Regions from separate parts of the Curtobacterium citri genome, predicted to be linked through region 2. Evidence: predicted binding sites of a transcription regulator. Region 2 holds the regulator's gene; each other region holds the start of a gene.

Region 1 (4,533 bases), on a different contig from region 2:
GTCGGGTGCGTACCAGCCCCCGATGTCGGCGCCGTCGAGCAGCGCGCAGGACCCGTGGTCGCGGTCCGGTCAGGGCACCGCGGCCCAGGGCGTCACCGGCGGCTCCACCGCGCCCCAGGGGCAGCAGGGCCCGTCGTCGTACGGGCAGCAGCCCCAGCCGGGGCAGCAGGCCCCGTACGGGCAGGCGCCGCAGGGCCAGCAGACGCCGTACGGGCAGCAGCCGACGGGCGCGCCCTACGGTCAGGCGGGCGCGAACCCGTACGCGCAGCAGTCCCAGGGCAACCCGTACGCGCAGCCCCAGGGCAACCCGTACGCGCAGCCGCAGGGCGGCAACCCCTACGCGGCGCCGTACGCCACCGGCGGGTACCAGCCCTACGCGCAGCGTCCGCGGACGAACACGCTGGCGATCCTGTCCATCGTCTTCGCCTACGCGGGCATCATCATCTGGCCGCTCGTCATCCTGTCGAGCCCGGCCGGCGCGATCATGGGCCACATCGCCCTCGGCAAGATCAAGCAGTCCGGTGAGGCCGGCCGCGGCCTGGCGCTCGCCGGGATCATCGGCGGGTGGGTCCTGACCGGGCTGTACGTGCTGTTCGCGGTCGTCTTCATCATCGCGATCGCCTCGTCGCACGGCTACTCCGACTCGTACGACTACGACTCGGGCGCCTTCATCGGCTGACCACTCCGCGAGAACGACAGGACCCCGCGAACGGTTCGCGGGGTCCTGTCCTCCTGCCGAGGAGACGCGGCAACCGACGCAACACCGACGCCGGACCCGCGCCGATGCCGGACCCGCGCCGACGCCGTACCCGCGCCGACGCGCTCCCGCGCCCTACCCGGCCACCCCGGCGAGCCGCTCGCACAGGACCGCGGTGTGCCGTCCCTCCAGGCGGGTGAGCACCAGCGTGACCGACCGGCGCCCCCGCAGCCGCAACCGCTTCCGGAACTGCGCGGGATCGACGTCGACCCCGCGCTTCTTGATCTCCACGGTGCCGACGTCCTCGGCGGCCAGGCGGGCGGCGAGCTGCTTCACGTCGAGCGGCATCGTGTCGAGCACCCGGAACCCCTGTGCGAAGGGTGTCGTGGCGGCCCGGTCCGAGGTGACGTAGGCGATCCCGTCCGAGAGCATCCGGCCGTCCAGGGACCGGGCGAGGTCGCCGATGAGCCGGGCGCGGATGACGGCGCCGTCCGGCTCGTACAGGTAGGTGCCGACCGGGCCGACCTCGACGTCCTCCGCGTCGGCGGGACCGGTGAGCTCGGCGATCCCGTGGGCACCGATGACGGTCGCCGCTCGTCGGACGCCGGCGCGGGCGAGCGGGCCCGACCAGAGGACGAGCTCGACGACCTCGCGGTCGACGGAGACCCACTGCGCCTCGAGGGTGTCGGGGATCAGGTCGCGGTCGATGCCCGGGCCGAGCTTCACGCCCGTCGGGGTCGTCGTGGCCGCGGCGAAGACGGTGTCGAGCGTGGGCGACCAGTCGTCCGGGTCGGCGAGGCGCTTCGTGTTCGCGTGCCCGGCCGTCCGACGCGCGGGGTCCATCCACACGCCGTCGACGCGGGACAGGTCGAACTCGGCGGCGTCGCCGAGCTCGACGCGCGCGTTCGGCCAGAGCGCCAGGTTGTGCGTCGCGACGGCCGCGGTCACCTCGTCGCGGTCGACCGCCGTGATGTCGAGGTCGAGCGCGGCCATCGCCATCGCGTCCCCGCCGATGCCGCAGCCGAGGTCGGCGACACGCGTCAGGCCGGCGGCGGCGAAGCGTCCGGCGTGCTGTGCGGCGACCTGCAGCCGCGTGGCCTGCTCGAGTCCGGCCTCGGTGAAGAGCATGCGCGCGGCGAAGTCGCCGAACTTCCCGCGGGCCTTCTGGCGCAGCTTCGCCTGCGTGAGGACGGCGGCCACGAGCCCGGGGTCGTGCCCCTCGGCGCGCAGCCGCGAGACCACCCGGACGATCTCGCCCCCGTCCGAGACACCGGGGGTACGGTCGAGCAGGGCCATCCCCTCGGGGGTCAGCAACTGGGCGAGATCGGCGGCTTCCACCCGACGATCCTCGCAGGTCGCCGGGAGCCCGGCCGTGTGCTGGCACTCGGATTGACCGAGTGCCAGACTGTCCCTAGACTCGCGTTGGCACTCTCCTGTGCGTAGTGCCAACCGGTTCCCATCTGTACCGAGTCAGTACCGAGAAAGAAGAGGTCACCGTGGCCGTCACCATCAAGCCGCTCGAGGATCGCATCGTCATCCGCCAGGTCGAGGCGGAGCAGACCACCGCTTCCGGTCTCGTCATCCCGGACACCGCGAAGGAGAAGCCCCAGGAGGGCGAGGTCGTCGCCGTGGGTCCGGGTCGCATCGACGACAACGGCAACCGCGTCCCGCTCGACGTCGCCGTCGGCGACAAGGTCATCTACTCGAAGTACGGCGGCACCGAGGTCAAGTACTCCGGCGAGGACCTGCTCGTCCTCTCGGCGCGCGACGTCCTCGCGGTCATCGAGCACTGAGCTCACGCCCCACGAACGCCCCGTCCGGCTCCCAGCCGGCGGGGCGTTCCTGCGTCCGGTGACGGCCGGGAGGCGCGGAGCCGCTCCGCAGCGTCCGACCGGCTTCCTAGGATGGTTCCGTGAGTGAACAGGTGCCGGCCCGGCCGGTCCGCAGCGAGGCGTCCGTCGGCGTGGTCCAGGCGATCGTGGCGTACGGCCTCTGGGGCCTCATGCCCCTGCTCTTCGCGGCGATGAGCCCCGCCGGTGCGTTCGAGATCGTCGCCTGGCGCATCGTCTTCGGCCTGGTGTTCTGCGCGGTCGCGATCGCCGTCACCCGCTCCTGGCTCCGCACGCGCTCCCTGCTCGCCCAGCGTCGGGTGGTGCTCGTCATGGGCCTCGCCGCGGTGCTCATCCTGGTGAACTGGACCGTGTACGTCGCCGCGACGACGACGGGCCACACGGTCGAGGCGGCGCTCGGCTACTTCATCAACCCGCTCGTGACGATCGCGCTCGGTGTGGTGGTCCTCCGCGAGCGCCTGCGGCCGGCACAGTGGGCGGCGGTCGGCATCAGCGTCGCGGCCGTCGTCGTGATCGCGATCGGCTACGGGCAGGTGCCGTGGATCTCGCTCGTGCTGGCGTTCTCGTTCGGGCTGTACGGCCTCGTCAAGAAGCGCGTCGGCGGGACGGTCGACGCGTTGAGCGGGCTGACGCTCGAGACCGCGTGGCTGCTGCCGATCGCGGTGGGTGCGCTCGTCGTGCTCGGGGTCACGGGACTCGGGGGCGGCCTGACGTTCACGAGCGAGGGGTGGCCGCACGCCGTCGTCACGGTGCTGACCGGCCCGGCGACGGCGGTGCCGCTGCTGTTGTTCGCGTCGTCCGCACGGCGGGTCAGCCTGTCGACGCTCGGGTTGACGCAGTACCTCGCGCCGGTCCTGCAGCTGCTCGTCGGCGTCGTCGTGCAGCACGAGGCGATGCCGCCCGCGCGGTGGGTCGGCTTCGGCATCGTCTGGGTGGCGCTCGTGGTGCTCACGGTCGACAGCTTCGCGGCCGCCCGGGCAGCGCGGCGCCGGACGTCAGCACCTGCGGCGGTCGAGCCGGCCTGATGGAGGCGGGGAGCGCCTCCCGTCCGCCTCGGTGCCAGCGCGCGGTCCGGAGCGCTGTGCCGAGACTCGGCCATGCGGACAGTTTCGCGGTACCGCGCCCGCGAAACTGTCCGCGGACGCGAGTCTCGCGGGAACGACGTCGGCCCCGGACCTGCGAGAGGTCCGGGGCCTACGTCGAGCGGTGTTACTTCGAGACCGAACCCTGGATCGCGGTCTGGTAGACGGGCTTGTTGTCGCCGTCGAACTTGTAGATGCCGATGTAGGCGCTCGACGGGTCGTTCTTGCTGTCGAACGGACCGATGCCGGACGGGCCGGTGTAGTGGATGTCCTCACCGGAGTCGAGCAGCTTCTTGCAGTCGGCGAAGGTCGAGCACTCGGTGCCGCCGTCCGCACCGGAGACCGCGGCCATGTTGGCCTGGATCGTCCCGGAGTCGGTGCCCTTGCCCTTGACCGCGGCCAGCGCGGCGAGGGTGGTGGCGTCGTAGGACTCGGCCGCGTACGAGTAGTCGGCGAGCTCCTTGCCGGACGACTTCTTGTAGAAGTCCGCCAGGCGCTGCTTCAGCTCGTCCTTCGGGCTCGCACCGGGGATGGTGCCCTGGGCGCCCTCGAGGGTGCCCGGGTCGAAGTCCTTCGAGTAGTCCGCCGTGTTGCCGTCGGACATGTAGATCTTCGCCATGTCGGCGTTCTGCGACTTCAGCTCGGGGATGATCGACTTCGTCTCGTCGAAGGCGAGCACCACGATGGCGTCCGGCTTGGCCGCGAGGGCCGCCGTCACCTCGGACGAGAACGTCGTCTGTCCGGGCGGGAACTCCTGACCCTTGCCCTTGCCGCCGTAGACGACCTGGCCGCCCGAGTCCTCGACCGCCTTCTGGACGGTGTCGCGGAGACCCGTGCCGTAGGTGTCGTTGAAGACCAGGAACGCGACCGTGGCGTTGCCGTCACCGGTGATGAGCTGACCGAG
Region 2 (4,533 bases):
ACGTCGGCCGGCGGTTCCCACGCGGAGAGCCGCACCGCACCCACCGGGTCCAGCACGACCAGCGCACGCCGCGCCTCCCGGCCGACCGCCGCGAGCTGCGCCGTCGTCACCGGCGCCGACACGGTGGGCACGCGCGACCGGACCGCCTGCTTGGCAGCCTCCTGCGCGATGGCCGCCCAGCGGGCGCGCCCCTTCTCGACCTTCGCGCCGTCCCACCGCGACACGCTGCGGGCGGCGGACCACGGGACGATCCGGTCGACGCCGATCTCGGTCCCCGCCTGCACCGCCATCTCGTCGCGGCCGCCCTTCGCGAGTGCCTGGACGAGCACGAGCGCCGGACGCGGCTGCGGCTCGACCGTCACGTCGTCGACGGTGAGCGTCAGCTCGTCGCGACCCGTCGCCGTGACCGCGCCGGAGACGACCGTGCCCTGCCCGTCGGCGATCCGCAGGACCTCGCCGACCCGGACGCGCGCGACCGAGACCGCGTGCCGCCCCTCGGCACCGTCGAGCCGGACCGGGTCGCCGACCCCGACGCCGTCGAGCGCGCCGGGACCGACCAGGTGGAGCGAGGCCATCAGAAGTTGAAGAACCGGTCGCGGAGCTTGCCGAACATGCCCTGCTGGAACCGGGCGAGCTGCGGCTTCGCGGCCTTGTGCGACTTCGCGAGCTGTTCGACGAGCTGGCGCTCCTTGTGCGAGAGCTTCGTCGGCGTCACGACCTGCACGCCGACCCGCAGGTCTCCGCGCCCGGCACCGCGCAGCTTCGTCACGCCGCGGTCCTTGATCACGAGGACGTCGGCGCTCTGCACGCCGGGCCGGACCTCGAGCTCGACCGGGCCGTCGAGGCCGTCGATCGTGGTGTTGGTGCCGAGGATCGCGTCGGTCATCTGGACCTCGAGCGTCGCGAGCAGGTCGTCGCCCTCGCGGCTGTAGACGTCGTGGTGCCGCACCTTCACCTCGAGGTACAGGTCACCCGACGGGCCGCCGGCGGGACCGACCTCGCCCTGGCCGGGCATCTGCAGGCGCAGACCGGTCTCGACGCCCGCGGGGACGTCGACCGGGACGGTCCGGCGCGCACGGACGCGGCCCTGCCCCTGGCACGTCGGGCACGGGCTGGGGATGACGGTGCCGTAGCCGCGGCAGGTGCCGCAGGGCGCGCTCGTCACGACGTTGCCGAGCAGCGAGCGGACCTGGCGCTGGATGTGGCCGGAGCCGCCGCAGATGTCGCACGTGCGCGGGCTCGTGCCGGGCGCACAGCACGAGCCGTGGCAGGTCTCGCACAGCACGGCCGTGTCGACCTCGACGTCCTTGTGGGTGCCGAAGACGACCTCGTCGAGGTCGACCTCGATCCGGAGCAGGGCGTCCTGTCCGCGCTCGGCGCGGCTCCGCGGACCGTTCCCCCGGCCGCCGCCACCGCCGCCGCCGAAGAAGGCGTCGAAGATGTCGCTGAAGCCGCCGGCCGCGCCGCCCCCGAAGGGGCTGTCGGCCTGCGGGCCGGCGTCGTAGCGCCGCCGCTGCTCGGGGTCGCTCAGCACGTCGTACGCGTGCGTCACGTCCTTGAAGCGCTCGGCGGCGTCCGGGCTCGGGTTGACGTCCGGGTGCAGCTCGCGCGCCAGCCGTCGGTAGGCCTTCTTGATGTCGGCATCGGAGGCGTCCGGCTGGACGCCGAGGACGTCGTAGTGGTCTGCCACGGTTCCCTCAGTCGGTTTCGGTTCGGTCGGTGGGTCGCGGCTCGCGCCGCGGTTCGGTCTGGAGGCGCGGAGCGGGTCCGCAGGGCACCGTGCGTCGGGCTCGGTGACCGGTCAATGTTCGCCCAGCAGCTTGGACAGGTACCGTGCGACCGCGCGGACCGCGGCCATGTTCGTGCCGTAGTCCATGCGGGTCGGGCCGAGGACGCCCAGACGGGCGACCGCTCCCCCGCCGGCGAGGTACCCGCCGGCGACGATGCTGGTGGCGTCGAGGCCGTACTCGGCGTTCTCGGCGCCGATGCTGGCGGCCACCGCGACGTCGTCGACCTGCATCTCGCCGAACAACCGGAGCAGGGTCACCTGTTCCTCGATCGCCTCGAGCACGGGGAACAGGCCGCCGGTGAAGTCCCGCTCGCTCTTGGCGAGGTTCGCGGCGCCCGCCATCACCAGGCGGTCCTGCCGGTTCGCGGCGACCTGCTCGATGAGCGTCGCGACGACCACCCCACCGAGGGTCTGCGCGTCGGCACGGAGCTGCCGCGGGACCTCGCGGAGGGCCCGGGGGACGTCCTGCAGGAGCAGGCCGACCGAGGCGCCGTTCACGACGGTGCGGAGCTCGGTGAGGGCGGTCTCGTCGAGCGCGACGTCGGTCTCCACGACCCGCTGCTCGACCCGGGCGGTGTCCGTGATGAGGACGACCATGAGCCGGGTGTCGCCCAGGCGCACGAGCTCGACGTGCTGCACGCGGGCCCGCACCATCGACGGGTACTGCACGAGGGCGACCTGGTTCGTGAGCTGGCTGAGGAGCCGGACCGTGCGGCCGAGGACCTCGTCGAGGTCGTTGGGGGTGCCGAGGAACGTCTCGATCGCGTGCCGCTGCGCGCTCGAGAGCGGGCGGGCGGCGGCCAGGTGGTCGACGAAGACCCGGTAGCCCTTGTCGGTCGGGACCCGCCCGGACGAGGTGTGCGGGGCGACGATGAGCTGCTCGTCCTCGAGCTGGGCCATGTCGTTGCGGATCGTGGCGGCGCTGACGCCGAAGGCGTGGCGGTCGACGATCGTCTTCGAACCGACCGGTTCGCGCGACGCGACGTAGTCCCGCACGATGGCCTTGAGGACCTCGAGGGAGCGTTCGCTGACCATCCGGACCCCTTCCGTTCGATGCTGGCACTCGGACGTGTCGACTGCTGATCCTACGCCCGACCGCCGACGCACCGGGACCGGGGCGGCCCCTCCCGGTACGCTCGCCGCATGAGCTACGGACAGCAGCCCGGTGGGCCCTACGGACAGCAGCAGCCGGGCGGACCCGGCAACCCGCAGGGGCCGCAGTACCCGGCGGGGTACACGCAGCCCCAGCCGATGTCGCCCGAGGACCAGCGCCTCTGGGCGACCCTGACGCACGTCGGCGGCATCTTCTCCAGCCTCGTCGTGCCGGTCATCGCCTACCTGGTGCTGCGCGACCGCGGCCAGTTCATCCGCGAGCACACCCGCCAGGCGCTGAACTTCCACATCACGATGGCGATCGCCGGAGTCGTCTGCAGCGTGCTGACGATCGTGCTCATCGGCTTCGTGCTGCTGCCGGTCCTCGGCGTGCTCGTGATCGTCTTCGCCGTCATCGCGGCGATCGCGGCCAACCGCGGGGACTTCTACCACTACCCGCTCACGATCGAGTTCATCAAGCAGTAGCAGCGGTCGCCAGCGCTCAGTCGAGCAGCTCGCGGACCACGGCGTCCGCGAGCAGGCGACCCTGCAGGGTCAGCTCGATGCGTCCCCGCACCGCGGCCGACCCGTCCACGAGACCGCGGGCGATGAGTCCAGCGACCCGGCCACGCGCCTCCCGGCCGAGTTCCGACGTCGCGAGCTCGCCCCGCACGCGCGCCGCGAGGAGCACCCGCTCGACGTACCGCGTCTCGTCGTCGAGGGTCTCGCGCCCCGCGGCGGGCGACGTCCCGCCGAGCACCCGGTTCGCGTACGCGGCCGGGTGCTTGACGTTCCACCAGCGCGTGCCGGCCACCGCCGAGTGCGCGCCGGGACCGACACCCCACCAGTCGTGGCCCTTCCAGTAGGACAGGTTGTGGCGGCTCTCGTGCTGCGCGGTGCCGCCCTGTGCGTCGAGACGCGCCCAGTTCGAGACCTCGTACCAGCCGTAGCCCGCGTCGGACAGGGTCCGGTCGGCGAGCTCGTACATGTCGGCGGCGAGGTCGTCGTCCGGTGCCGGCAGCTCGCCGCGGGCGACCATGCGGCCCATCGCCGTGCCCTCCTCGACGATCAGCGAGTAGGCCGACACGTGGTCCGGCGCGCACGCCAGGGCCGCGTCGAGCGAGCGACGCCAGTCGTCGAGCGACTCCCCCGGTGTCGAGTAGATGAGGTCGAGGCTGACGTCGAGGCCCTCCCGCTCCGCCAGGTCGACCACGAGCGGGACGCGCTCGGGGTCGTGCGTGCGGTCGAGGGTCGCGAGCACGTGCGGGACCGCCGACTGCATGCCGTAGCTCACCCGGGTGAACCCACCGCGGCGCAGGGTGGCGACGGACTCGGCGTCCACGGAGTCGGGGTTCGCCTCGGTCGTGACCTCGGCGCCGGGCAGGATGCCCCACGTGTCGTCGATCGCGCGGAGGATCATCACGAGGTCGTCCGCGGGCAGCATGGTGGGCGTCCCACCGCCGAAGAAGACCGTGGAGACCGGTCGCCGCGGGACCCCGGAGCGGTCGAGGACCTCGGCCGCCCAGCGGATCTCCTGCACGGCGTGGCCGGCGTAGTCGTCACGACGCACGCCGCGCAGCTCGGACGCCGTGTAGGTGTTGAAGTCGCAGTAGCCGCAGCGCACCCGGCAGAACGGGACGTGCACGTAGACG
Region 3 (4,533 bases), on a different contig from region 2:
GAGCTCCGCCGGATCGACGAGCACTCGGTCGGCGTCCTCGACGTCGACCTGTGGTCCGGCGCCCGTTCCGGCCAGGTGAGCTGACCCCCGCCCGCGCCCCCGCCTCTTCCGGAAGCGGGGGCGGAAGGGTCGCGTCAGGCCAGGCCGAGCCGCGCGTCGAGCACCTCGAGCAGCCGCTGCCGGAACGGCACCGACGACCACCCGTGGTCCGCCCCCTCGACGACCGTCAGGACGGCGCCCGGCAGGAGCTCGGCGTAGCGGCGCCCGTACGACACCGGCACGATCGCGTCCTCGGTGCCGTGCACGACGTCCGCCGGGCCGGTGTAGTCGGCGACGGGCGCGTACACGTCGAGACCGTCCTCGACGTCGGCGATGAACGCCGTGCCGAGCACCATCCCACCGAAGTCGAACCACCCCTGCTCCCGCGCCGGGGCGAGGGGCTGGCCCTGGATCGCGTCGTGCTCGGTGATGTCGTCGACGACGACGCCCGCCGGCGACCACAGCGTCAGGCTGCGGACCGCGTCCGGCACCCGGGCCGCGGCGAGCGCCGACTCCACCGCGCCGAGGCTGTGCGCGACGACGTGCACGCCCTGCCCCCGGTCGGCGGCGCGGATCATCGCGACGACCTGCTCGACCTCGTCACGGATGGTGATGTCGGCGAACTCGCCGTCGCTCGCGCCCTGTCCGAGCCGGTCGTGGCTGCGGACCACCGCGCCCCGGGCGACCAGGTGCCGTGCGGTCTGCACGAACAACTGGTGACCGCCGAGGGCGCTGTCGCTGAAGCCGTGGACGAGCAGCACGACGGGGGCGTCCCGTGCGGCGCCGTCCCGCGGTTCCCACTGCCACCCGCGGATCGTCGACCCGCGGTGCTCGAGGGTCGTCGCGGTGGTCCGGGGGTCGACCCCGCGCAGGGGCACGCCACCCATCAGTTCGTCCGGTCCGCCCACCCGGCCGGCAGGTCGCCGGGCGCGGTGTCGACCACGGACTCGTCGTCCTCGCCGACGTGCTCGAACAGCGTGATGTGCGCGAACTCGGGGACCACGTAGATCGGGTAGGTCGGTCCCTCGTCGCGGAACCGCTGCATCTCGTCGAGGTGGTCGTTCTGGAAGAGCACGGTCTTCTGCCCGTCGAGCTCGATCCAGCGCGGGAAGAAGATGGTGCCGTGCAGGACGCGCTGCTCGGGCAGGACGTTCACGACGACGCTGGTGCCGGTCGGCTCGTTCCAGGAGACCTTGTAGACGCCGGGCGCCAGCGCGACGAGGTCGACCGTCTGGTCCTTGACCCAGCGACCGCCGACGTGGCCGGTGTGGATGCGGTAGTCGATGGTCGTGGCGTTCTTGACGTACATCTCGTACTGCCAGCCGTTGGCGTACGTGTAGACGAAGCGGTGGCCGACGATGCCGGTCAGGTCCTGGGGCGGTTCGGGGTGTTCGACGGAGGTGGTGGTGTCCATGTCCCCAGCGTGCACCCGAAGTGGTTTTGTTGCAAACAAAACTGCCTGGTAGTCTGCCGAGCATGCGGGGTACCGGGGATGAGACGGCACGGGTCGCACGGCGCCTGAGCGACCGGATCGGTCCGTTCCGCCGGACGCTCCTGCGGACCTCGCGCGTCGCCGCCGGCCTGCCCGACATCCCGGACGCCCAGGTCGAGGTCATGCGGGCGCTCGGGGCCGACGAGGCCGGCTCCGCACCGTCGGCACTGGCGTCCCGCCTCGGCCTGGCGCGCTCGACCGTCAGCAACCTCGTGTCGTCGATGGAGCAGGCGGGCCTCGTCGAACGGCGGCTCGTCGGCGGCGACGGACGGCGGGCCACCGTGCACCTGACCCCGCTCGCGACCGAGCGACTCCGCACCTACGACGAGGCCGCGACCACCGTCCTCGTGGACGCCCTGGGTCGCCTGTCCGCGGACGACCGCGCCGCGCTGGCCGCCGCCCTCCCCGCCCTCGAGCGCCTGCACCGCGAGATCACCCCGCCGCCCGCATCCTGACTCCCAGTTGCTTCCGAGCGGTCTCTCGGCACTCCTGAGGCGAGAGTGCTACAACAGATCGCAGTTGAGTCGAGGGGACTCAACCAGGACACGAAGGAGTTGATCTCGATGACGATGCAGTTCGACCCGTTCCGCGAGCTCGACCGACTCGCCGGCTCCCTGCTCGGGGCCGGAGCCGGTGCTCCGCGCTCGATGCCGATGGACCTGTACCGCACGGGTGACCACTACGTCCTCGACGTCGACCTGCCGGGCATCGACCCGGGCTCGGTCGACGTGGACGTCGACGGTTCCGTGCTCACCATCCGGGCGGAGCGCACCCTCGGTGCTCCGGAGGGCTCGCAGTGGCTCACCCGCGAACGCCAGCCCGGCACGTTCGTCCGGCAGCTGACGCTCGGCGACCACCTCGACACCGCACGCGTCACCGCCGCGTACGACAACGGCGTGCTGAGCGTGACGATCCCGGTCAAGGAGTCGGCGAAGCCCCGCCGGATCGACGTCACCACCGGTGGCGGCGCCCAGCAGCTCGCGGTCGGCACCGCCGAGCAGTAGGCGGGGGCGCGGTGACGACGTTCATCAACGCGCTCCTCGCCGTCGCGGTCGTCACGGCGGCCCTCGTCGTGACGAGCCTCGACCGCCGGACCGCGGTCCTCCTCGGCGCGGCCGGCAGCACGACGGGCAGCTTCCTCACCTGGCTCGTCGCGCCGGACGCCTGGTCGGAGATCCCGGTCGTGCCGTGGCTCGCGGCGGCCGCCGGGACGGTCGCGCTCATCGTTCTGTGGAGCGCGACGCGGATGTGGTCCGGCATCTTCGAGCCGCCGCGACCGGTTGCGGACGACGACACGGCCGCCCTGGCGACCGTGGGCGCGGAGCAGTGACCACCTGACGGACGGGAGGCCCGGTGCACGCTCGCACCGGGCCTCCCGTCCGCCGTCGGGTCGCGCCGGACGATCCCGTCGGGCGACCCGGGTGACCGTCACTCCTTGTTCAGCTTGTCCTGCACCAGGCCGGCTGTCTTCTCGACCACGTTCGGCAGCTCGGTCGTGCCGTAGAACCGCACGTCCGGGTGCGTGGGCGGCGGCATCGGCACCGACGAGGTGGGGCCGTCGTGGTACGAGTACTCGCCCTTGCCGTCGAACGACGGACCGCTCGCCCACGGGCCGTCACCGGCCTGCTTCCCGTCCGAGAAGTTCAGGTACTGGTAGCTGAACTCCGTGTGCTCCTTCGCCTGCGGGAACTTGTTCGGGACGGGGAAGTCCTCGATCCCCTTCTCGCGCAGCTCGGCGGCGGCCGTGGCCCACATGTTCTGGTGCATCGTGTCGCGGGCCAGGAGGAACGAGAGCAGGTCCCGCACGCCGTGGTCGTCGGTCATGTGGTACAGCCGGGCGACCTGGACCCGGCCCTGCATCTCGGCGTTGGCGTTCGCCGTGAAGTCGGCGAGCAGGTTGCCGCTCGCGGTGATGTAGCTGCCCTGCCAGGGGTTGCCGTTGCTGTCGACGGGGCGCGCGCCCGCGCCGGCGACGATGCCCTGCTGGATGTCGGTGCCCCCGACGACCGCGGCGACCGTGGGGTCGTCCTGCACGGCGTCCTCCGTGATGCCGAGGGGGCTCTTCTCGAGCAGCTGCGCGATCATCGTCGCGAGCATCTCGACGTGGCCCATCTCCTCGGCACCGATGCCGAAGACCATGTCGCGGTACTTGCCGGGCATGTGCATGTTCCACGCCTGGAACTGGTACTGCATCGCGACGGAGATCTCGCCGTACTGACCGCCGAGCACCTCCTGCAGCTTGCGTGCGTACACGGCGTCCGGCTTGTCCGGGGTCGACTTGAACTGGAGTTCCTGCTTGTGGAAGTACATCGCGTTCTCCTGCTTCGCTGGCGGTCGGGTCGTCGGTGCCAACGGTCCGCGCGGCCGTCTGGGTGCCCGTCCGGGCTGGACGGATGGCGCGGGATCGATGGCCGGATCGCGCGGACCGCCGCTGCCGGATCGGCCTACGGTGTGCGGCATGGACCTCGAACTGCGTGACCGTGTCGCCCTCGTCGTCGGCGGACGGGGGTACATCGGCGCCGCCGTCGCCGAGACCCTCCGTCGGGAGGGCGCGCGGGTGGTGGTCGCCTCGCGGAGCGCGGACGGCGACGACGCCGTCGCGATGGACACCGCCTCGCAGGAGTCGGTCGACGCGGCCGTCTCCCGGGTGTTCGAGCAGCACGGCCGCATCGACGTCCTCGTCGTGACCGCGGCGCCGGCGGCCGGCACCCTCGACCCCGAGCGCGCGTCGGACCCGGAGCAGGTCGCGGCGGCGATCGACGGCAAGGCCCTCGGCTTCCTGCGGGTCGCGAACGCGGTGCTGCCGCACCAGCGCGCGGCCGGGTCCGGGCGCGTGGTGGTGATCAGCGGGCAGAACGCCTACCTGGCCGGGAACGTCACGACGTCGCTCCGGAACGCGGCGACGAGCATCATCGCGAAGAACCTCGCCGACCAGGTGGCCGGCACGGGCGTCGCCGTCAACGTCGTGAACCCCGGCTCCGTGACGGACGAGCCGGCCGCCG

Evidence for each region. Region 2 encodes HrcA, which represses chaperone genes, less so after heat shock. Its sites were predicted from a motif close to TTNGCACTCGNNNNNNNCGAGTGCNAA; they were not measured.
Region 1: groES (co-chaperone GroES) is a predicted target of HrcA. The motif match lies at 2,075-2,101, and genes of this name have one in related genera.
Region 3: QUG92_RS07005 (Hsp20/alpha crystallin family protein) is a predicted target of HrcA. The motif match lies at 2,012-2,038, and genes of this name have one in related genera.

Annotation. Positions count from the first base shown of each region.
Region 1 is NZ_JAUCML010000003.1:85,189-89,721, reverse strand. It holds gene QUG92_RS05210 (DUF4190 domain-containing protein) at 1-679, shown strand, start outside; gene QUG92_RS05205 (class I SAM-dependent methyltransferase) at 833-2,035, opposite strand; gene groES (co-chaperone GroES) at 2,194-2,490, shown strand; gene rarD (EamA family transporter RarD) at 2,610-3,572, shown strand; gene QUG92_RS05190 (ABC transporter substrate-binding protein) at 3,757-4,533, opposite strand, start outside.
Region 2 is NZ_JAUCML010000004.1:157,748-162,280, forward strand. It holds gene QUG92_RS07905 (16S rRNA (uracil(1498)-N(3))-methyltransferase) at 1-575, opposite strand, end outside; gene dnaJ (molecular chaperone DnaJ) at 575-1,690, opposite strand; gene hrcA (heat-inducible transcriptional repressor HrcA) at 1,802-2,824, opposite strand; gene QUG92_RS07920 (DUF4870 domain-containing protein) at 2,933-3,367, shown strand; gene hemW (radical SAM family heme chaperone HemW) at 3,384-4,533, opposite strand, start outside.
Region 3 is NZ_JAUCML010000003.1:433,652-438,184, reverse strand. It holds gene mgrA (L-glyceraldehyde 3-phosphate reductase) at 1-84, shown strand, start outside; gene QUG92_RS07020 (alpha/beta hydrolase) at 135-926, opposite strand; gene QUG92_RS07015 (phenolic acid decarboxylase) at 926-1,453, opposite strand; gene QUG92_RS07010 (MarR family winged helix-turn-helix transcriptional regulator) at 1,516-1,986, shown strand; gene QUG92_RS07005 (Hsp20/alpha crystallin family protein) at 2,095-2,535, shown strand; gene QUG92_RS07000 (hypothetical protein) at 2,547-2,861, shown strand; gene QUG92_RS06995 (manganese catalase) at 2,960-3,841, opposite strand; gene QUG92_RS06990 (SDR family NAD(P)-dependent oxidoreductase) at 3,990-4,533, shown strand, end outside.